Regions from separate parts of the Alteromonas sp. G5_S2_22_S1 genome, predicted to be linked through region 3. Evidence: predicted binding sites of a transcription regulator. Region 3 holds the regulator's gene; each other region holds the start of a gene.

Region 1 (5,761 bases), 220 kb from region 3:
GTGGAGCACGACGTGAAGCTTCTGCAATTCCGGCGTATTTTTTATTTCCGCCGTCAGCGTATAACCATCCATTTCCGGCATCTCAATATCAGACACTAAAACCCCAACACGGTTAGTTACATCGCCATACTCTTCAGCGATTTCTTTCAACCGTTTCAAAGCCTCTAAGCCGTTTTTCGCAAGCTCAATTTCAAGGCCAAGCGACGTTAATGCTTTTTTAACCTGATTTCGAGCCACTGAAGAATCATCTGCAATAAAGATAATCTTATTTTCTTGGCCCTCTGTGGTTAAGCCTTCAGCTACCTCAGTACTTACTTCTGCATTAAGCGGCGAAATTTCATTGAGAATTTTTTCTACATCAAGGATCTCAATCAATTCATTTTCAACTTCAGTAACCGCGGTTAAGTAACTTGCTCGCCCCGTACCTTGTGGAGGAGGCATAATTGCGTCCCAGTTGGTATTTATAATACGTTCCACAGCGCCCACTAAGAACCCCTGCACCGAACGATTGTATTCTGCGATAACGATAAAGGCATTAGAAAGGTCCTCAATCCGTCGGCCTCTCGTTGCCATGCTTAAGTCGATAACTGAAATAGTTTGCCCACGAATATGTGCCACCCCCCGCACCAGAGGATTGAGTTTTGGCATAGCGGTTAGCGGAGGACATTGCAGCACTTCCCGCACTTTAAAAACATTGATCCCAAAGCGTTGGCGGCCGTTCAGTCTAAACAGCAACAGCTCCAAGCGATTCTGCCCAACAAGCTGCGTGCGCTGGTTTACTGAATCTAAAATCCCCGACATAGGTCACCTCTAAATAATACTGGGCATGATCATTGCCTCTCATAGTAAAGATAGACAATATCACTAAAATTTTGCAGGTCAAACGACAGAAAAATGACACTTAATATCATTTTTGTTTTTGTAATTGCCAATTATTACAGCGTTGATAAGCCTGCGTTGAGACTAGCGCCTATTGACCTTACTGTACGCTTTGCAATTAAATCCAATGCGGATTTACACTGGTGTTACTAAGCATAGTCAATAACTCGTAAACTGAACACGAAAAGTCACTATGAAACCAAATAACGCTACAATGCACCAATCACTTACTCGCTTACTTCTATGCGTGGTACTTAGTGTGATTTCAATAAGTTGCTTAGCGGCAATGACTAATCACGTACGCGTAGAAGAAGGCGCAAAGCAATATTTGCTCTCTCAACTTACTGATAATGCGCAGGATACTAGCATTGATGTGGCTATTGTGAAGATAGACGATAGGATAAATATTCCAGATTGCCCCACCGGTTTTCAGTATAATGCTTCGCAAGAAGCGCTAAGTCAGTCGTATATATCGGTGCGCGTTAGCTGTCAAAATAATGAATGGTATTTGTTTACCAGCGGCCAAGTTACACGCACAAAAGAAATCGTTGTTACCCAAGGAGCCGTCAGTCCTGGCACGGTTCTTACTTCTTCTAATTTAACACTGGCAAAAGTTGACGTTAGACGATTGCGGCATACCGCATTTACCGATTTAGAAGCCCTTATTGGCGCTAGAATGAAGCGCCGAGTAACTAACGGACAAGCAATACAATCGAATATGCTATGCTTTGTCTGCAAAGGCGATAGAATTACTATTACTGCTGAGGTAGCTGGCATGGAAGTTAAGACTGCCGGTATTGCGCAACAAGACGGCGTCGTGGGTGATAATATTAAGGTTTTAAACGCAAGCAGCAGAAAAGCAGTAATCGCTAGAGTCGCAAGCCCTGAAGAAGTCGTGATACACTTGTAATTGAGGCAGTAAATATCTACTTTTTTGTGCATAATTTGGCTAAAGAAATAAGCGTAAAGGCCGATATACTTTACAGAGGCAAAAAAGTAGTGAGGACTTATTATGGCTATTAATAATATAAACAATGGGTTACCTAAAACACCCGTTGATAATGGGAAGGTTGCGCAACAAAACCAGACGCAGCAGTCTCAGCAACAGGCTTCGGCACAAACCGCGCAGACGGCTCCAGCGCCACGTCAAGACTCAGTGTCGCTGACTCAATCTGCACAGCAGCTAAATCAAGTGCAGAAAAAAGGAACTGAAGCGCCTGTTAATCAAGACAAAGTAGATCGTTTAAAGAAAGCGATTCAAAGTGGCGAATATAAAGTGAATCCAGAAGTGCTCGCTAACAAAATAGCGAAACTTGAAGGTGAAATTTTCGGTACCAAATAAAAATAATCAAGTGAATAGTAGAGCGTAAGAGTGACTGAACAAAACAGCCCATTATCCCAAGCAATAGCTAAGCAAGTAGAGCAACTCTCTACACTTGTTGCCTTGCTTGAGAAGGAGCTTCAGCTTATAAGCTCTCGTGACGCTGAATCGTTAATGAAAGTACTAGACGAAAAAACGCAGCTACTTACGTCCATTCAGACACTTGATAGTGATATTGAACGTACTCTTGCCGGCTCTGCCTCATTGTCCCAATACGATGAAGATTTAATGGAGCAAGCAAAGCGTCTACTTGACGATTGCAAGTACCGCACACAAGTCAATCAAAAAGCCGTGGAGCAAGGACAGCTACGCCTCACACACCTGCGGAATTTGATGATGGAAGTGCGTGCGAAAGAGTCGCTTACTTATGATAAGAAGGGAAAGCCAAAAGGCGGAACCTTAGGTTCTGGCGTCAGCGCTTAGGCCCTATATACCAAGGTAGCCTGCGCTCCTTTATATCGCCCCATTCCTAATAGTATTTTACGTCTTTGACTCTTCTTGGCTTCGCGGTAGACAAATAAATATCATAAACTTGCTGCATATCTAAAGAGAGTTCTGTCACGTAGGTGTCCTCCCCTACCGGATAAGTTTTGACGACTTCAGCGCCTCTTATCACGCCTTCAACTGAGGCTCGCAACGATTCCGACTCTACAACAAGATGGGAAACTGATTGGCTGCCTTCAATTTTTTGTCCATAAACTTGTTCTGTGAGTTCTCTGTATGCATCTAATTTTGACGCTTTCATTGCCATTATCAATTTCATACTATCACTTTCACCTCGCTGAGATGAAATCGGCGCATAGCCAATGGCCTTCAGAACGGGATAACTTTCTGGCTCAACCGTCTCCCACTCGACATGTTTATCAATAATGCCACAGCCACTTATACTGAGAGCGAAACCGAGAATGGAAGACTGAATAAGCACTTTCGATTTTTTCAATTTATTCAAGCACATGAATCTAAACCTCAATTTGCATCAATAACAGGTTACTGACGGCTTAACTATTTGTTAGCTTCTATTAGATACGCTATGACAACGCTCGATGGCCTGTTTGACCTAACGCCTAATTTTTCGGTATTCACCGATTCGCCTGCCTACATCAGGCACGCATTTACTCGCTGATATAGCCCAAAGAAAGCAAGATGTGCGCCCATTTTAACTTATTATAGAAAACCCACATCACTTGGCACTTTTTTCGCATAGTTCGTTGTATTAATCTGGCGCATAGACTGAGCAACAATAGGAGTGTGTGGTGCAACGCATAAGCAGAACAACTCTGGCGAAATTTTTTAATATTGCTGTGGCGGTAGTTTGCCTATTAGTTTTTTTTATTGGGCAAGCGCATGCCGCGTGGTATGAGGCCACGGGGCAAGCAGTTGTGCTAGATGGTAATAAAGAAGCAGCTAAACGCACGGCCACGCAAGAAGCGTTAAAACAAGCAATGCTGTTTGCCGGCGCTTCAGTGCACAGTGTTGCCAAACTCACCAATGGATTGCTTAAAAACGAAGAAATGACAATCCGCTCTACCGGCGAAGTTAATCAGCTTGAGCTAGTTAACGAAACCTTTAACGGTGAGGTGATTACCGTGCGTGTCCGTGCCGACATTTTTCCTAAAGGTAAGACGTGCGATGCACAGCTTGATGAGAAACACTTCGCCACTACACACTTTAGAATTAGAAATAGAGGCCATTTGACCCATGGCAATATGCCTAATTTCGACAAAGCTTTCACTCAGCGACTCGTAGAGGCAATGAAAGCTCAAACCAACAACCTTAGCATTACTTATGTTGCACCTCATACGGCAAAATTTGACAGCCGGTTTACCGCAGAGAATATACGCACCCTATCGGCCCAAAGTAACACTCAGTTTGTGATTATTGGTGTTATCGACGATTTAAGTATGGGCCCAAAAGATACCCCGTCTGTGTTTACACCGTGGCGTGATAGTACACCAGAGCGCGCGTTCTCAATGTCACTTGAGGTTTATGATGGAATAAATGGGGGTCTGCTTTATACCTCGTCGTATAGAAACCAAGAAGAATGGACGTTTGACAGATTCGAAGATGTTGATGAGTTTTCGTCAACCTTTTGGCAGTCCCGCTATGGTCAAGCCATTGACGTAAGCATCAGCGAGGCAATAGAAGATATCAAAGAATCCACTGCTTGCCAGCCTATAACAGGTAGGGTAATTAGCGTTGCGAACAACAAAATTTCAATTTCTTTAGGGAGAGATAATGGCATTTCTGAGAAAGATGAACTATATCTTTATCAAGCTAAAGAAGTAATAGATAACCTTGGCAGGACGTACCTTCAGTATGCTGTCTACCCTGGCACGTTTATTGTCGACCGTGCCTTTGGCAATTCATCAACGGTGGTAAACACAGGTACAGGCGTTATCGCGAACATCCAAGAAAACGATTTTGTAGTAAAAAAATAACCTCTAACAAATAAATCCCCTAGCAAATTCATGGTTGGTTTATCAGCATAGCCGTGCTATATCTATAACAACGTATAACAATCAATACTTAAGTTTAATGTTCGTCCTAGTAACCTCATTTATACTTTAGTCTAAAAATAATCAAAAACCATGACCCTTTCCCTATTTGCGTCGCACTGCTTAGCTTTCGTAGCTCTGCTACTAGCTGGCCAGCAAATCAAGGATCACTATATTATCGAGTTTCCAAAACTCGAACAGGAAGTTAAAGAAAAATTTGGAGCAGATTATGTTTTGAAGTACGTGAGTCTACCGCCACGCGTTTCCCAGATGAATTTAAAGATTTTTGTAACACGCTAAAAGCCAAAGATTGCATGATTGGCCTTAAGCGCGTTGGCGAGTCTTTCTCTCAATTATTAAACGTACAAGAGATGGGCTTAGATTATGTGAAGATTGATTCTGCTTTTATGGCGGACATCGACTTTAATCCCGCCAATCACGCATTTATCAGAGGCTTCTGCTCGTTAGCTCACACCTTTGGTATTAATGTATACGCTGATGGCGTTAAACGTGCTGATCACCAAGATTTATTTATCGAGCTTGGTATTGACGGGGTGGTTTCTCATATTGAGGTTATAGAGCATCTTTTAGATGACTAAACTCACCTAAGCGAAGCAGCAGACTAATTCTGTCTTTAGCTTGGAATTTGTTGAGCAGCGTACCGACATATTCTTTGACGGTACGCTCGGTGATACCGAGTTCCCGCGCTATTTCCTTATTACTAAGCCCATCTAGGATACAGCTTAATACATCCCTTTCTCTGTTTGTTAGGCTTTTAAGGGTTGGTAGTATTCGCTTCGTTTGGAGGTTTGAAGCAACGTTTGACGTCGTAACAGACAATAACTCGTTAGGTAGCCACATGCCTCCGGCTTCTATAACGCGAGCAACCGATGCTAATAAAGATTCAGCGCCAAGGGCATGGCAATACGCTCTTGCTCCTAGCACCAGCGCTGTCTGCATTTCTAAACGATCATACTTGTAGGTAAGTAATACCACCTGAGAAACT
Region 2 (5,761 bases), on a different contig from region 3:
CGACCGCTTTTTATTTGAAGCGCGCGCTGGCTTCTGTGCTCATTATGCGGGCGCTATGGTCTACGCATTACGTGCTGCAAATGTGCCAGCAAGAATGGTAACTGGCTACCAAGGTGGCAGTACACTTAGCGACCGTGTTCTGCAAATAAGACAATACGACGCCCATGCCTGGGTTGAAGTTCTGATAGACAACGATTGGGTTCGTTATGACCCCACGAGTGCGGTAGCGCCATCGCGTTTAACCCTTGGCTTAGAAGAGGCCCTAGAAGAACTTGGGGAGTCTCGTCAAACCAGTGTTTTAGAAAAATTCGGCAACGCTAAGTTCTTTACAACGCTTCAAAATTGGTTTCAACAGCTCGACTACTCATGGAGTAAATGGGTATTAGGGTTTGATAATGCAGCGCAAACCAGCATGCTCGAAGACCTTCTTGGTGCACTCTCACCTCAGAAAATGCGCGTGGTGTTTTTATCAGCGATAGGCTTGATCGCGCTTATTCTTGCGCTTTACTTTTTACCGAAAAGACAAAAACAAACGCAAACGCCTTCTCATCGTGCCCTATTAAAAGCAATAAAACACATAGAATCTAAAACGAAAACAGTGAGAGGCAATAAAAGTCTTTCTGCCTTTCGCAAAGACGTATCCCCTCAATTAAACAGCGAAGCGTTAGTAGCTTTCAATCAGATTTGTGAGCAGTTTGAACGGGAAAACTATGCATCTCAATCTGACAATAATGATACCAAAGCGAAAATTAAGCATGACTTACGCAAGCTAAAAAAAGCGTTACAGTAATGGTTATCGTAGATTTTTTGTTCCTTAGCGCTGCATTTGTGTATCTACTACCCCCTTTGCCGCGACGAGCTGCAGATAACGAGTTGGCCCTATTCTTATGGTTTAAAAGCATCGGTCACTGACATTAACGATAAAGATGACACTTCAAACAGGTATTGCACCTCAAACAAACATTGTCCCACCTTTTTAGTGCATTTAAAAATAGTAGCTTGTAGACAATATGAATGACTTCACTGCGTCAGACTTCACCTATCTTACTGTAATTAAATGATATTTCGCCATTCAATTCATTATATTTAGCGATTGGCACTCTTTTGGCTTTGTCTCAATGGAGACATACCGAAACTATTGACCGAGCAATACAGCCGAACAATAGGTTTAGGGCACATCAATGCCCACTAGTCGGTGATGTAAGCAAATTTACACAAAATAGATAAACAGGACAAAGGCGTCCCCAGCACTTTCTTTTGAGCGTGCTGCGGACGCCTTTTTTTGATCTTTAGGAACTCTTGAAAGCGCGTATACCACAACGCATGAACGGCAACTTATTTACAACGATAATATGAGGTGAAAACATGGCTTATCTACTCCCCGCTGAATTCGCTACCAAAATGGTAGATGCAGGCGAAGCAAAGATTTATATGTCTACTCGCGATACCCTAATTCGTGCTTATATGGCAGGTGCCATTCTTGCGCTGGCTGCTGTTTTTGCTATTACCATTGCGGTGCAAACTGGCATTTTTCTTTTAGGTGCTGTGTTGTTCCCAGTGGGCTTTTGTATGCTTTACCTTATGGGTTTCGACTTATTAACCGGTGTCTTTGTACTTACCCCACTCGCATGGCTTGCCCAACGGCCCGGCGTAACCCCTAAACAAATTCTACGTAATTGGGGCCTGGTGTTCTTAGGGAACTTTGGCGGCGCACTGACGGTTGCGTTTATGATGTCATTTATCTTTACCATGGGTTACAACGTAGATGGCGGCGCGATTGCGACTAAAGTGGCCAGCATTGGTGAAGCCCGTACGTTGGGCTACGCAGAGCACGGCGCAGCTGGGTGGTTTACCATTTTCATTCGCGGCATGCTGTGTAACTGGATGGTTTCGCTAGGTGTGGTTGGCGCGATGATATCTACTCATGTTAGCGGTAAAGTGCTCGCCATGTGGATGCCTATCATGCTGTTCTTCTTCATGGGTTTTGAACACTCTGTGGTAAATATGTTCCTTTTCCCATTTGGTCTTATCATGGGTGGCGACTTTTCGGTTATGGATTATTTCATCTGGAATGAAATTCCAACGGCACTGGGTAACTTGGTAGGTGGCTTGGCATTTACTGGTCTTACGCTTTACACCACTCACGTAAAAACGCTACCTAAGCGCACCATTCCTGTAAACAAAGCGGCGGCGTCAGAAACACTACCGATATAGAAACGCTTAATGTTTCTCAAGCGCGCTACCCACCATGTATATGCTCACGTTTCGATACATGGTGGTACTGCGCGTGTTCCAGTGACTGAACAGGCTGATTTGAAAAAACTGATTTAAAAAGACTGACTGTCAACGATGAATGAGCCAGTAACATTACACACGTCTACGTATCCCCAGCCCCTTGCGCTGAGTGTAAGTGCTTATTCAGCGCGTGGTGCGAAGCCTGTAAATCAGGATGCATACAGTTATCACATAGATACAAGCCAACCTGAAGCGAGCAGTGTTTTTGTTATTGCAGATGGCGTTAGCAGCAGTACGGTAAGCCAAATGGCGAGTGATTTCGCCACTCGCCAATTTATTAAGCTATTTAAAATAGCGCCTGAACAATTCTCGATAAAGACCTGCGCTGAAACCATTATAAAAGAAATTAACGGGCTGCTTTATACGCGAACGCAGAAAAGCCCCTTTGCCTACACGCCCGAAAAAGGGTACGTATGCACGCTAACCGTTGTTATATTAACCGGCAATCAGCTAGATGTTTTCCATGTAGGAGACGGTGATGTAACACTCTTCTCTTCGGGCGATAAAACATCGACATCGCTTACCCGGCCTCATCGAGAAACCTCACGTGAAAACCCGTCTCATTTCTACCTTTCAAATGCTATAGGCATTAAAGCTCACATTGATATAGACCATACTTATAAGAAACTTACCGCTTCAAGCTCCATAGCGATAAGCACCGATGGTGTTCACGAGTTTATAGCGTTATCCCCCCTATTGAGAACTGTAAACGAAGGGGAGGAATTACAAGAGAATAAAGCGGCGATGGTCGTTCATGACGCATTTAACAAAGGAAGCGACGACAACCTTACGCTTATTCTTATCAAAGCTGCATTCCAGCAAGACACAACAACAGACGCGCTGGGGGGCGATAAGCGCTCTACCTATGCTACGACAGCGCCTTTGACAATCGCCCAGTTACATACAGGCGATAAAATTGACGGGCTCACTATCACTAGACAACTCTATACATCGGCGCGTAGCCATGTATTTTTAGCCACCCCCGCTACTTTACATAGCCAAGCATTGAATGAAACAAACCTAAGCCCGCAAGTAGTGATAAAAACACCCGCGACCGACTTTACGCAAACGCCCGAGGCCCTTAGCGCTTTTGTGCTAGAAAACTGGCTGGCGCGACGTGTAAACTCTCCCCACGTCATTAAAAGCCCCCAATTTACCGATTTAGGTTTAGCACCGTCCCCCACGGCTTTTTATAGTATTTGCGAATATGTTCGCGGGCAGACCCTCGCACAATGGGCTATCGATAACCCAACACCAACATTAGAACAAGTAAGAGATATCGTTGAACAAATTGCAAAAGGCCTGCAGGCCATGCATCGCCAAGGCATTTTGCATCGTGATATTCGTTTAGAAAATATTATGATTAGCCCCCAAGGGCACTGCACGATTATCGATTTTGGTGCGGCGGCTTTGATTGAAGCGCCCAGTTTGTATAGTGAGGCGACTATACCTGGTACGGCACTTTTTGCGGCCCCCGAGTATTTCTTAGGAAACATGGGTAGCGAGCGTTCGGATATGTTTTCCCTTGCCGTGCTGACATACTACCTGTTATGCGGGCGCTACCCTTATCAAACGAAACTCGCTCACTGCCGCACTTACGCAGCGCAAAGAAAATTAAATTACGAAAGCGCGTTAGATGCCAAGCGCCCTGTTCCAACATGGGTAGACAGCGCGCTAAAACGAGCGCTGCATATTAACCCTGACAAGCGCTACTCTTCTATTTCCGAATTTGTTTACTCACTTCGCTACCCTAACCCTAGTCATAACTCGGCTTATATTCCCTTAGTAAAGCGTCACCCTTTACTTGTTTATAAAGCGCTTGTGCTAACCCTTATCTTTAGCAACCTAATTACGCTGTTCTTATTTACTTAAGTACTTACTTAACATTACAAGGAAAAATCAATGATTACATGTAGAACCCAAGTCACCGACATGATCCAGTCAGCCAAAATTTTAAAAGGCATAAAATGGAGCCAGATTGCAGAAGTTGTTGGTCAGTCGAAAGAATGGAGTACAGCGGCATGCTTAGGCCAAATGGCCATGACGAAACAACAAGCTGAAGCTGTGGGTGCGTTACTAGCGCTTACCGACGAAGCGATTGCGTGGCTTCAAATCGTCCCCTACAAAGGCTCGTTGCCAACAGAAGTGCCTACCGACCCGCTTATTTACCGCTGGTATGAATTGGTGAATGTGTATGGCACTACATTAAAGGAATTAATTCATGAAGAGTTTGGCGACGGTATTATGAGCGCGATTGATTTTTCGATGGACTTACAGCGTGAAAACGACCCGAAAGGCGACCGGGTTAGCGTGGTAATGTCAGGAAAGTTTTTGCCCTACAAGATGTATTAAATGTAGGTTTTACAGGCATATCGAGTAGGGTGAGGCTTGCGCCTCATCCCTCTCACAGAACCGTACGTACGGGCCTCGTATACGGCTCCTGCATACTTCATATCACTTGCTAAGTGACACAATGCTAATTTGCAATCTAGTATCGTGCGCCCTATGGACATCGTTCATTTTCTAACATTGTGGTAACTTTCATTGCAGGGTTTGGCGTTCTAGCACTGAGGCAATCTACCAAATTTGACTACAATTACTTCCCATATACGGCCTGTCTCACCAGACATCACTATTCCTAGCGCACCGATTCGACTTGTCCCGCTGATCAGGCGGCTTGTGTATCAATGATAAAAAAACTCACAACTCATCAGAGTCTTAAAGTCTGCTTCCCCCCTTCGCAATCCATTTAAGCTTTTGGCTAAAATGGATCCTATCAAACACAATGCTGATAGTCGGCTTGGTTTTACCCTCCACACCATTACTGGCTTTCATCGGCCTAGCCTTACTCACTACTACGGGTTCATCTGCCACCTCACACTCGCAACATTCTTGGATCACTCCTTGAACGATACGTCCAACCATTTGATTGGATCCAATGCCAGGCTTCCCCAGTTACTGCACTGGCTCCCTGTTAGAAATTCCACCCTCAAACACAAAACAGGTCTGACTGAGTATCGGGCTTCGCGCTATTTTGCACGCTTACCCACCTGCCTTGCCGAATCAGGTTCACTTTCATTGTGTACCTCTAACTTCCTATGGCTTCCTTCGGACCCTGTCGTTGGCCAACAACGCCCTTGCCATTCGGATTATCTTCCCCTCAGTCAGGGTGATTCAGGTTTCTTTCAACCTGACGGTTTTGCCAGCTTCGCTGGGCAAACAAAAAAAGCCGGTCTATTGACCGGCTTTTTAGTGTATCTCGAAGCGTTAGCCAACTTAAGCTAACTAACGCTCGCAAAGGCTAATTACTTAGCTGCTTTACGTGCTTTCGCTTCTTCAATAACTTTATCAGCTACGTTCTGAGGACATGCTGAGTAGTGGCTGAATTCCATAGAGAACTGACCACGACCAGATGTAATAGTACGTAGGTGACCAATGTAACCAAACATTTCAGATAGAGGTACGT
Region 3 (5,761 bases):
GGCAGCTGGTACAAACCGTATAGGGAGTAGATTACAGGCTCAATATCAACGGGCATACTGCCGAATCGCTTAGTGGCTAAGCAAGTATTTAACACCAGCTATTCTTCAAGCCTAGACTCAAATTAAAAATAAAGTTGCCGTACCTAGGAAGGCGAAAATACCGACTACATCGGTAATAGTGGTTAAGATAACGCTACCTGCTAGTGCCGGGTCTATTTTAAGACGCTTCATGATCATCGGTAATGTTGCGCCCGCTAACGCCGCAGCAATCATGTTTATCATCATGGCAAACGCAATGATAATGCCCAGCATGTAATCTTGTTTCCAGAGCGCAATGACAGAGGCAATTAAAATAGCCCATATAGCGCCATTTAAAAAGCCTATCGCGATTTCTTTACTGATCAGCCAGCGCGAGTTACTGGCATTAACGTGACCTAACGCCATACCGCGAATAACAAGGGTTAGGGTCTGGTTTCCTGCTACGCCGCCCATGCTTGGCACAATAGTGTTCAAAATAGCTAATACCGCTAATTGACTTAGCGCCGCTTCAAATAAGTCACTTACCATTGCAGCCATTAGCGCAGTAACAAGGTTTACTGCCAACCATACCGATCTGCGCTTAGTACTTTGCATGACGGGGGCAAAAGTATCTTCGTCGTCATCTAGACCCGCCATACTCATCATCGAGTGTTCGGCGTCTTCGCGAATGATATCTACCACGTCATCAATGGTAATTCGGCCCACCAGCCGGTTGTTTTCATCAACCACTGGCGCTGATAGCCAGTTATAGCGCTCGAACAGACTGGCGACTTCGTCATCAGGCATATTTACCGGAATGGCTTCCGACTCTTCATCCATGACTTCTGATACCTTATTATCGGTTTCAGCGGTCAGTAAACGCGCTACAGGAACAATACCAACCAAGTTATCGGTTCGGTTAACTACGTAAAAGGTATCGGTGTTTTCCGGAAGCTCCCCTTTCAATCGAATATAGCGCAGTACCACATCAACCGTGACGTCAGGTCGTAAGGTGATGGTATCTGTGTTCATGATGAAACCAGCGGTCTCTTCACCATAAGATAGGGCTTGTTCTGCACGTAAACGGTCTTGCGCATCCATTGAGTCGAGAATGTCGGCAAGAACGGGCTCTGGCAGGCTGCTTAGCGTTTCGGCTAAGTCGTCGGTGTCCATCTCTTCAAGTGCATCAACCACATTGGCCGGAAGCATCTTGGTAATAATACCGTTTCGTACATCATCAGACAGTTCCTCTAAGATGTCGCCGTGAAAGTCGCTATCAATGAGTTCCCATAATTCGTCACGGGTTCTACTCGGGCTCGATTCCAGTATGTGGGCGACATCAGAAGGGGGAAGTTCAAGCAGAAGCTTACGTACTGAGACAAACTGACCGTTAGTCAACGCGGCATTAAGGGCGCGTAACTGGGTTTGTACGTATTTAGAAACAAGCGCTTCTGCCATAAGGCGTTATTCCTACCTGCTATTAAGATGAACGGTGAAGGCTTTAAAGCCTAAGTGGGCGTAGAATATCGCAATTACGATGAGTCTGTCATGAAAATTGCGTGGCTTTTGCGCAGTATAACTATAAAACGGCGCTAAACGTTTAATAAGTAATCAGGTGACGGATTTAAACTATTCGTCTTCGTTAAACTTACCTTCTATGAGCTCTTCAATGGCAGCAAGGGCGTCAACATCATCGTTTCCATCTACAATAACATCTACTTGTTCACCTTGATGGCTTTCCAGCATCATTAAACCAAGAACGCTGCTGGCGTCAGCCTCTTTATCGCCTTTCTTTAAAATAATTTTGGCGTCGAACTGATTGGCAAGCTTCACTAATTGGGTCGCTGCTCTTGCATGTAATCCCAGCTTATTTACGATGGTTAGCGTTTTTTTAATTGTCATTACTGGTTTAGCTCTCGATGGCGAATTTGTACATCTGGGTGTATTTCGCTGAAGGTTTTCGACAGAGTTTGGGCAATATACACAGAGCGGTGTTGCCCGCCTGTACAGCCAATAGCGACTGTTACGTAACTTCTGTTGTTGCGCTCTAAATGAGGTAGCCAGGTGGTAATTAAATTCTGAATTTGCCAGATGAACTTGGTAACAACGGGTTGAGAGCCTAAGAAAACCTCAACGGGCGCATCAAGCCCTGTTAGGTGCTTCAGGTCAGGCTCCCAGTGAGGATTAGGTAAAAAGCGCGCATCAAAAACATAATCGGCATCTTTCGGAATACCGTGTTTGAAGCCAAAAGATTCAAACACCAGCACTAAGCGGGAGCTTTTCTTACCGAGTATTCGCTCGCGTATCAACTCAGCAAGTTGGTGAATAGTCAGTTTGTCTGTATCTAAATACAAGTCTGCCCGTTCAGCGATAGGGGCTAGCAAGGCTGACTCTGCCCTTATGGCTTCAGATAGAGACTTATTGAGCTTCGCAAGGGGATGCAGACGTCGGGTTTCGCTGAAGCGTTTTACCAGCACATCATCGCTGGCATCGATATAGACAATGGTCATTGACCACGATGACGGAAGATAATCTAAAATTTCTACCAGATCATCAGGGTTTTTCGGCAAGTTACGCACATCAATGCTCACCGCCACTTGGTCGTATTCATCAACAACAGTGTGGGTTAGGGTAGGAAGTAGGTTTACAGGAATGTTGTCAACGCAGTAGTACCCTAAATCTTCCAATGCGCGAAGTGCGACAGACTTACCAGACCCCGAACGACCACTGATTATAATCAGCTTCACCTAACTTCTCCCAAATCTTCTGGTTTTATCGCATACGCTTTATTGTCTTAAGCGCCTTGGTCACGACCTCGCTAAGGCGCTTAAATCTTTAACTTAGTGCAGAAAGAATATCATCGCTTGTACTGGCACGACGTATCGCTTTAATCGTTTCTTTATCGCTTAGTTTACCGGCTACCGTGGCCAATGTTTGTAGATGGCCTTCGGTTTGCTCTTCAGGAACAAGTAACGCGAAAAATATATCTACCGGCTTTTCATCGAGCGCGTCAAAATTAATGGCTGGCGTACTGGTGACAACAATAGCTATCACCTTTTCTAAACCTGGCAAGCGCCCATGTGGTAACGCAATGCCATTGCCGATTCCGGTACTACCCATACGCTCTCGAGACATCAAACTATTAAGTACCGTTGCCTGATCGATGTTCTCGTTATTTTTGGCAGCGATATCTGCGATGATCTCAAGAATTCGTTTTTTACTATTACACTGAACCGCACACTCGGTGCGGTCCAGACTTACGATGGCTTGTATATCCATACTTATTTAACTACTAATGTTTTTTCAGTTTTTCCTTATGCTTGATTACCTGCCGGTCGAGTTTATCAACCATGCTGTCAATCGCCGCATACATGTCGGTATTTTCTGAGGATGCGAATACTTCAGCGCCACTTAAATGAACGGTCGCTTCGGCTTTTTGATTTAATTTTTCAACGTTCAGGATGACATGCACATTAGAAATGTGATCAAAGTGACGTTCAAGTTTGCTGAACTTCGTATCGACATAATTACGCAAAGAGTCGGTGATTTCGACATGATGACCAGTAAGGTTGATTTGCATATTTCGTCTTCCTTATATTATTAAGCCTGTTTAAATTAGGCTCTTGCGTTGGTTCGACGGCGGGATCGACAATGATTCCCGGTATTTTGCTATTGTTCGCCGGGCAACTTTAATGCCTTGTTCGGCCAACAATGAAGCAATCTTGCTATCGCTTAGTGGCTTGCTCGGCTTTTCAGCCGCCACTAGCTTTTTGATCAATGCACGAATCGCGGTAGATGAGCACTCACCACCAGACTCTGTTGCTACGTGGCTAGAGAAGAAGTATTTCAATTCAAATATACCACGTGGTGTATGCATATACTTTTGCGTTGTGACGCGTGAAATCGTTGATTCGTGCATATCTACCATTTCTGCTACATCGTTAAGCACCATAGGTTTCATCATTTCCGGGCCATGTTCAAAAAAGCCCATTTGCTGTTGCACAATACAGTTTGCCACCTTCATTAAGGTTTCGTTGCGAGATTCAAGGCTCTTAATGAACCACTTAGCCTCTTGCATGTGTGAGCGGATGAATTGTGAGTCGCTACTATTTTTGGCACGACGACTCATTGCAGCGTATTGTTGATTTACGCTCAACTTAGGCAGGCTGTCGGGGTTAAGCTCAACCACCCAACGGCCATTCTTTTTGGCGACCGAGACATCAGGAATAACGTACTCAGGCTCTTTAGTAACTAAAGCACTACCTGGGCGAGGATTCAAGGTTTGTAATAAACGCATTGCCTCGCGCAGCTGATCTTCCTTCAAGCGGCTCTTACGCATTAACGTGCGATAATCTTTACTGCTTAATAGGTCTGAATATTCTTCTATAAGCTGTTTGGCTTCGTTAAGCCATGGTGTGTCTTCTGAGAACTGGCGCAGTTGCACCATTAGACATTCCTGCGGCGAGCGGGAGCCCGAACCAATGGGGTCGAACATCTGAATACGCTTAAGTACGCATTCTATTTCGTCCATTTCTATAGGCTCTTCCATATCCTCAGAGTTTACCGCGTCAAGAATGTCTTCAAGGGTCACGGTTAAATAGCCAGACTCGTCAATAGAGTCGATAATTGCCGTAGCAATGGCGCGGTCAGTATCTGAGAAATGGGTCAATCGCATCTGCCACGACAAATGTTCCTGAATATCCTCGGTGGTTTCGCCTTGAAATATTTGTTCATCGTCATTTGAAGGACCTGGCGCTGGGGCCGATGACGCTGAATAGTATTCATCCCATGTGCTGTCGATAGGCAATTCATCGGGAAGGTCGTTTTTTTCTAACGCGTCACCCGCTTCCAATGTATCGCTAGACGCTGTCGCAGACGCTTCTGTCACGCTATCGTCGCTATCGATATTATTTTTTTCTACTTGCGGCTCGTCGTTACCTTCTTCAACTTCCAATAAAGGGTTTGAATCGAGGGCTTCTTGAATCTCCTGCTGAAGATCAAGCGTAGATAGCTGCAGCAGTTTTATCGCCTGCTGAAGCTGGGGTGTCATGGTAAGTTGTTGGCTAAATTTTAGCTGTAAAGATGGTTTCATCTACGTCTTATTTAAATGCTCTAAATTGAATACACCAGAGCGAAATTGAAAAATGACAATTCAGTTACACTAACTATAGCCTGAATTGTTCGCCTAGGTATACATCCCTTACTTTTTGATTACTTAAAACCTGTTCCGCTGTTCCTTGCGCGATAAGCTCGCCATGACTCACAATGTACGCTTTCTCACAAACATCCAATGTTTCTCGCACGTTATGGTCGGTGATAAGGATTCCAATACCCCTATCTCGAAGATGCTGTATTATCTTCTTTATATCATTAACTGATATTGGATCAACACCAGCAAACGGTTCGTCTAATAAAATAAATTGCGGATTAGCTGCTAGTGCGCGTGCTATTTCAACACGCCGTCGTTCACCACCGGACAAACTCATCCCTGTACTATTACGTATATGGTTAATATTAAATTCATCAAGTAGCGCGTCAGCTTCTTCTTCCTGCTGCTGTGAATTTAAATCTTTACGGGTTTGCAAAATGGCCATGATATTTTCATGTACCGTAAGCTTTCTGAAAATTGATGCCTCTTGCGGAAGGTAGCCAATTCCGCGGCGTGCACGCTCGTGCATGGGCTGATGAGTAAGCTCATTATCATCAATTTCAATCTTGCCTTTATCCAGGTTAACCAACCCCA
Region 4 (5,761 bases), on a different contig from region 3:
GAAGTGGACGGCGTTATGAAGCAGTGTAAATCGACTCGCTATCATACCAAACGTAAAATCACGCAAGACGTTGAAATAAATTTTGCCGATGCGGGGCATATTCTGGGTTCAGCGATAGTGGAAATATTTATCACTGAAAATGGGCAGAGTAAAAAGTTGGTCTTTTCTGGTGACCTTGGAAATTCACAGGCTGCATTACTTCGCGACCCAGATATCGTTACTGAAGCCGATGTGGTACTTCTTGAATCTACCTATGGTGACCGCAATCACCGTTCAATGGAAGAGACGCTCGATGAGTTTGAACAGGTTATTCTTGAAGCCAGTGAGAATGGCGGCAACATTCTTATTCCATCATTTGCAGTAGGGCGTACCCAAGAGATAATTTTTCGCCTGGGCGAGCTGTATCAGCAGGGCAAACTTACCCATCAAAAAGTGTATTTAGACAGCCCTATGGCCATTGCAGTTACGGAAATTTACCATCGCTATCAAGATGTGTACAACGAAGAGGACTTCGACGCTATTGAAGAAAGTGCCGAGCGAGCACACAGCCACAACCAAAGCTTACACTCCTTGTTGCCTATTTTGAGTTATACCACCTCTACAGAAGAATCGATTGCGCTTAATAAAGTGGTGAGTGGCGCAATAATTATCGCCGGCAGCGGTATGTGTAACGGCGGGCGTATTCGCCACCACTTAAAACAAAACCTGTGGCGCAAGCAATCTCATGTGATTTTTGTTGGCTTTCAGGCCATGGGCACGCCGGGGCGAAAAATGGTAGATGGCGCAACGCGTATCAAAATGGCCGGAGAGGATATTGCTATTCGCGCGCAAATCCACACCTTAGGTGGGTTTTCTGCCCATGCCAGTCAATCTCAGCTTATCAATTGGCTATCGCATTTCGAAAAGACACCGAAGATATACTTGGTGCATGGTGAAGAGGGCGCTAAACAAGCCTTGTGTAGCGCCATTAAAGAAAAGGGATGGGAAGCAACAATACCTCATTTGAACGAAACATTATCGTTCTAAACCTTTGTTGTAGGTTAAGGCTCAACGCTTACTGCTTGGGTCTTAACGCAAGCTGACCGTTCTCTACGCTCAACTGCAATGGCACCGCTGACAGTAAGCTAACGGCTTTATTGGTAGAATCTAATCGGTAAACTGGGTTAGTCGACAAGTACCCATTAATAAGCTGCATAAACTCGCCGCTCACCGGGGCTAGGTTACCTTTAAAGCCGCCCGCATCAATGGTGCTGTCAAGCAGCGATAGCGACCGCACAAAAATCGCCTTTTCTTCGCTATCGTAATAAGGCGTACCTTCTAAAGACAGACTGACTTTAGCCGGATAGTTCAAACCAAACGCGCTCACGCGAGCTGTAGCAATAGCGCCTAACTGCACCACGTCTCTGCCATCTGGGCCTATGGTTGCGGTCATATCCTCAACATCTAAAAACAAAGGTATACCGGCAAGTGATGTCTTTTTTTGTAATGTACTTATCTGGCTATCAAGCACTTGCTCTAGTTCAGCATTAGATACGGTATAAACCGATAGTTGAGAAAGGGTGGCGCAGCCAGCAATAGTTAGAGCAAAGGCTAAAGAAATTAGACGTAGCATAAAAATTATCTCTTTTAATGAAGTAATGCTGATTTACACAACGCTAGCGATAAGTGTTGACGCTGTAACAACTAAGTAGCTCTCATTGTAAGGGCTGAGACGGGATATGCACAACGAAATCGTTAAAGCGCTGAGGCAACGCCGTATTTAGACTAGCTAGACCTCTTTTTGCTCTGGATATTGCTATCAAAGAAATGCATACCCTGACATTACTAATATTAAGGTTGCTTGAAGAAAAATGCGCCAATCAAAGGCATAGACATCTCGCCATTTATATCTCAACGTGGGCATTTTGTCGCAATCAGCTTGATTAGTTGACAGCAAGGGTTTTATATTTGCACTCTTCGTTGGGGAGTAGCCTGTTTCCGTTTCTAATGGAAAAGTTTGTATCAACATAATTGGTCACATTACCATGGTACAAACACCTCTTGGTTGGCGAGACCATCGATAATTCCATGCCTAAAGGTCAGGCGTGTGGTTTTATCGTGGACTCAATTAGCCTGGCCGGAGTTTCAAAACTATGAGTATCTTCGCTCTCATCTTGCTCGCCTTTGCCATGTCTACGGATGCGTTTGCCGCGGCAATCGGTAAAGGTGTGAAAATCAACCGCCCTCGCTTAAGCTTTGCCCTTAAAATTGGCCTTTTGTTCGGAACGATAGAAGCAATAACACCATTAATAGGCTGGCTGATTGGTCGCGCAGCGTCTTCTTATGTTGAGGCGTGGGACCATTGGATTGCGTTAATTATTCTTTCTGGATTGGGCGTCTATATGCTACTTGAGAGCTTCCAACCCGCAGAAGAAGAGTCAACGTCTCAACAACAATCCTTTATTTTGCTATGTATTACTGCCCTAGGCACCAGCATAGACGCCATGGCGGTGGGGGCGAGTCTTGCGTTAATTGATGTGAACATTGCGATAGCCTCAGCGTTAATTGGCGTTGCGACGTTTTCGATGGTTACCATGGGAATTATGCTGGGCAGCGCTTTAGGCACACTGATTGGCAAACGAGCAGAGGCATTTGGTGGAATTGTGCTTGTTTCGGTAGGTGTTTGGATCTTCGCAAGCCACACACTTTAGTTTTCTATAGACGCAACTGCCCTGCCGTAGCGCAGTTGCGTCATTAGTTTCCAGCAGCGGTGTAAAAAGACGCCGCATCCAATATTTCGTTATTCCTATTCCCTTTCTATGAACGTTTAAAGCGTTTGTATAAAAACTTTTGCCATAACGCCTTCAACAAAGCAGTATAAGAAGTTCTTCTTATTAAAAATAAAAAACACAACAAGGCACTTTCTATGGTTTTACAGAAACTGGTTTCTCGGAAAATGGTTGCGGCTTTTGCTATCTGCGTAAGCGCACTTTCTAGTTTCTCGCATTCTGCATTCGCACTTGAAGATACGGTTAGCCCTGAACTTTTCGACAAAATGGAGTATCGCTTCATTGGGCCTTATCGCGGCGGGCGCTCGGTGGCGGTCACTGGGGTTGAAGGTAATACCAACCTTTATTTTATGGGCACCGCTGGTGGCGGTGTGTGGAAAACCGAAAACGCGGGTTTATCGTGGAAAGCTATATCCGATAAAACATTTAAAGTAGGCAGTATTGGTTCTATCGCGGTTGCGCCTTCAGACCCTAACGTTATTTACGTAGGTACTGGTGAAGGCCCTATTCGAGGTGTAACCACAAGCCATGGAAAAGGTGTTTATAAATCTACTGACGGCGGTGAAAACTGGAAGCTGATGGGGTTAGATAAACGGGGTCAAATCCCTAAAATTCGCATACACCCCACTAATCCTGATATAGCTTGGGCGGCAGTGCAGGGCAATATCTGGGGGCCGAATGAAGAGCGCGGTATATTCAAAACGACGGATGGCGGCGAAACATGGCAGCACGTATTAAAAGTGAATGCCGACACAGGCGCAGCTGATTTGGCTATTGACCCAACCAACCCCAGAATTCTTTATGCGAGCATGTGGCATCACGGCAGAACGCCTTGGTTTATTAAATCAGGCGGTGAAGGCGGTGGCCTTTATAAGTCAACAGATGGCGGTGAAAACTGGGACAAGCTAGAAAAGGGCCTGCCTAAGCTTATTGGTAAAGTAGGTGTTGATATTGCTGCGTCTAACCCAAAGCGCCTCTACGCCATTATCGAGGCTGATGAAGGCGGTTTATACCGCAGTGATGATGCAGGTAAATCATGGGAGCTAATGAACGGCGACAATATTCTTAAAGCTCGCGCGTGGTATTACAACCACATTAAGGTTGACCCGGTAGATGAAAATACCCTGTATGTGATGAATGTGCAGCTGCATAAATCCATTGATGGCGGCAAAACCTTCGAAATTAAATCTCTGCCCCACGGTGACACCCACGATATGTGGATAAACCCGGAAAACAGCTTAAACATGATCAACGCTAATGACGGTGGCGCAACGGTTACCTTCGACGGTGGTGAATCGTGGTCAAGCATTTACAACCAGCCAACGGCGCAGTTTTATCGTGTAATCACTGATAACTTAAACCCTTACTATGTGTATGGCGGCCAGCAAGATAACTCAACTATGGCAACGCCGTCTGAAACCTGGGGTGACGGTATGGGTATAGAAGATCAGTTTGCTGTTGGCGGTGGCGAAAGTGCGCATATTGCGTTTAACCCTGACGATCCAACGCTTATTTACGCCACTACCATTAATGGAACACTAACCGAATACAACCGCGATACCGGGCTTACACGTCCCATCATGCCTTACCCTGAGTATGTGTTTGGACGCAATGCGAGGGATCAAAAGTACCGCACGAATTGGAATGCGCCAGTGCTGGTTTCAAAGCACGACCCTAGCACGGTGTATTACGGCACGCAGATGATTTTAAAAACCACCGACCGCGGTGTAAATTGGCAAGAAATCAGCCCAGACTTAACCCGTAACGAGCCTGAAAAACAGGGGTTAAACGGCGGGCCGATTACCAATGAACAAGCCGGGGCTGAATACTACAATACGGTTTTCTATATTGCTGAGTCAGCGATTAACAAAGGCGAGCTTTGGGTTGGTGCAGATGACGGTAAGCTTCATATTACGCGTGATGAAGGTAAAAACTGGAAAGATGTTACGCCACATAATAAAGAAGCGCAGGTTAATGCTATTGAGCTAAGCCCTCATGCACAAGGCAGAGCTTACGTTGCGGTAGCAGGCTATAAGTTAAATGACTACACACCTTACATCTACAAAACCGATAATTACGGCAAGCGCTGGAAGCGTATTGACGAAGGGCTCCCTGAAGACGCTTTTGTACGTGTTGTGCGTGAAGATACAGAGCGTGAAGGGATGCTGTTCGCGGGTACAGAAAGCGGCATGTTTATTAGCTTCGATGACGGCAAACACTGGCAAGAGCTAGATTTAAACCTTCCGCCGGTGTCGATCACCGATATGCAGGTAAAGGGTGACGACCTGGTTGTTGCAACGCAAGGGCGAGGCTTTTGGATTTTAGATGACATTAGCCCCCTGCGCGAAGTGCATAAGTCCCTTGATGATGAAGCGCTATTTCAGTTTGAACCGGTTGATGGCGTTCGCTTGTTATCTGGCGGCGGCATGACCGATCAGCCACAAGCGAAAAATCCACCGCGTGGCGCGACTTTCCGCTATTACCTGAAAGATGCATTAGAAGAAGACCAAACGCTACGCATTGACATATTTAATGCAGATAACGAGCTGGTTCGCACACTGTCATCAGCACCGAGTGCATTTGAGAAATGCGCGAAAGGTAACGAAGACGTTCGCAGCCCTATTAAATTTAAACACCCATCGACCAAAGCAGGGTACAACACGTTCGTGTGGGACCTTCGCCGTGAGCCACTAAACTGCATTGAGAATGTAAAACTGTTTGGCGGTTGGAAAGGTGCTCGCGTGATGCCGGGCGACTACAAGGCGAAGATCACCGTGGGAGAACTTGCACAAACTCGTGCGTTTAAAGTGCTTCCAGACCCAAGAGAAGAGGCCGACAAAGCGCAGCTTCAAGTGGTTGAAAAGAGCATTCAGGCAACAGAAACCTTGTTAAACGATTTGTTTGCACACTTGCAAAAAGCCCGTGATGTGCGCGCGCAGTTGAATGATGTTTCGGAAGATAACGTCATGCTGGCAAGCGATGTGTCGGCGTCA

The links. The regulator sigma-54, encoded in region 3, starts transcription at its own class of promoters, with help from an activator protein. The targets are predictions, from matches to a motif close to GTTGGCACGNNNNTNGNNT.
Region 1: a site for sigma-54 is predicted at 3,444-3,462, ahead of ACTRWF_RS04215 (flagellar assembly protein T N-terminal domain-containing protein). Genes of this name have one in related genera too.
Region 2: a site for sigma-54 is predicted at 1,093-1,111, ahead of ACTRWF_RS02090 (formate/nitrite transporter family protein). Genes of this name have one in related genera too.
Region 4: a site for sigma-54 is predicted at 2,044-2,062, ahead of ACTRWF_RS11490 (manganese efflux pump MntP). Genes of this name have one in related genera too.

Annotation. Positions count from the first base shown of each region.
Region 1 is NZ_JBQKUJ010000002.1:454,723-460,483, reverse strand. It holds gene ACTRWF_RS04240 (chemotaxis protein CheV) at 1-801, opposite strand, end outside; gene flgA (flagellar basal body P-ring formation chaperone FlgA) at 1,073-1,789, shown strand; gene flgM (flagellar biosynthesis anti-sigma factor FlgM) at 1,892-2,221, shown strand; gene flgN (flagellar export chaperone FlgN) at 2,252-2,683, shown strand; gene ACTRWF_RS04220 (LPP20 family lipoprotein) at 2,730-3,215, opposite strand; gene ACTRWF_RS04215 (flagellar assembly protein T N-terminal domain-containing protein) at 3,514-4,698, shown strand; gene ACTRWF_RS04210 (EAL domain-containing protein) at 4,971-5,354, shown strand; gene ACTRWF_RS04205 (response regulator transcription factor) at 5,329-5,761, opposite strand, start outside.
Region 2 is NZ_JBQKUJ010000001.1:468,382-474,142, forward strand. It holds gene ACTRWF_RS02085 (transglutaminaseTgpA domain-containing protein) at 1-790, shown strand, start outside; gene ACTRWF_RS02090 (formate/nitrite transporter family protein) at 1,366-2,214, shown strand; gene ACTRWF_RS02095 (protein kinase domain-containing protein) at 2,350-4,167, shown strand; gene cynS (cyanase) at 4,198-4,647, shown strand; gene ACTRWF_RS02105 (hypothetical protein) at 5,014-5,220, opposite strand; gene ACTRWF_RS02110 (hypothetical protein) at 5,221-5,580, shown strand; gene fusA (elongation factor G) at 5,601-5,761, opposite strand, start outside.
Region 3 is NZ_JBQKUJ010000002.1:235,273-241,033, forward strand. It holds gene mgtE (magnesium transporter) at 118-1,476, opposite strand; gene ACTRWF_RS03235 (HPr family phosphocarrier protein) at 1,648-1,920, opposite strand; gene rapZ (RNase adapter RapZ) at 1,920-2,765, opposite strand; gene ptsN (PTS IIA-like nitrogen regulatory protein PtsN) at 2,854-3,297, opposite strand; gene hpf (ribosome hibernation promoting factor) at 3,311-3,598, opposite strand; gene ACTRWF_RS03255 (RNA polymerase factor sigma-54) at 3,629-5,110, opposite strand; gene lptB (LPS export ABC transporter ATP-binding protein) at 5,184-5,761, opposite strand, start outside.
Region 4 is NZ_JBQKUJ010000009.1:108,957-114,717, reverse strand. It holds gene ACTRWF_RS11500 (MBL fold metallo-hydrolase RNA specificity domain-containing protein) at 1-1,026, shown strand, start outside; gene ACTRWF_RS11495 (YceB family lipoprotein) at 1,055-1,612, opposite strand; yybP-ykoY riboswitch at 1,950-2,092, shown strand; gene ACTRWF_RS11490 (manganese efflux pump MntP) at 2,133-2,690, shown strand; gene ACTRWF_RS11485 (WD40/YVTN/BNR-like repeat-containing protein) at 2,906-5,761, shown strand, end outside.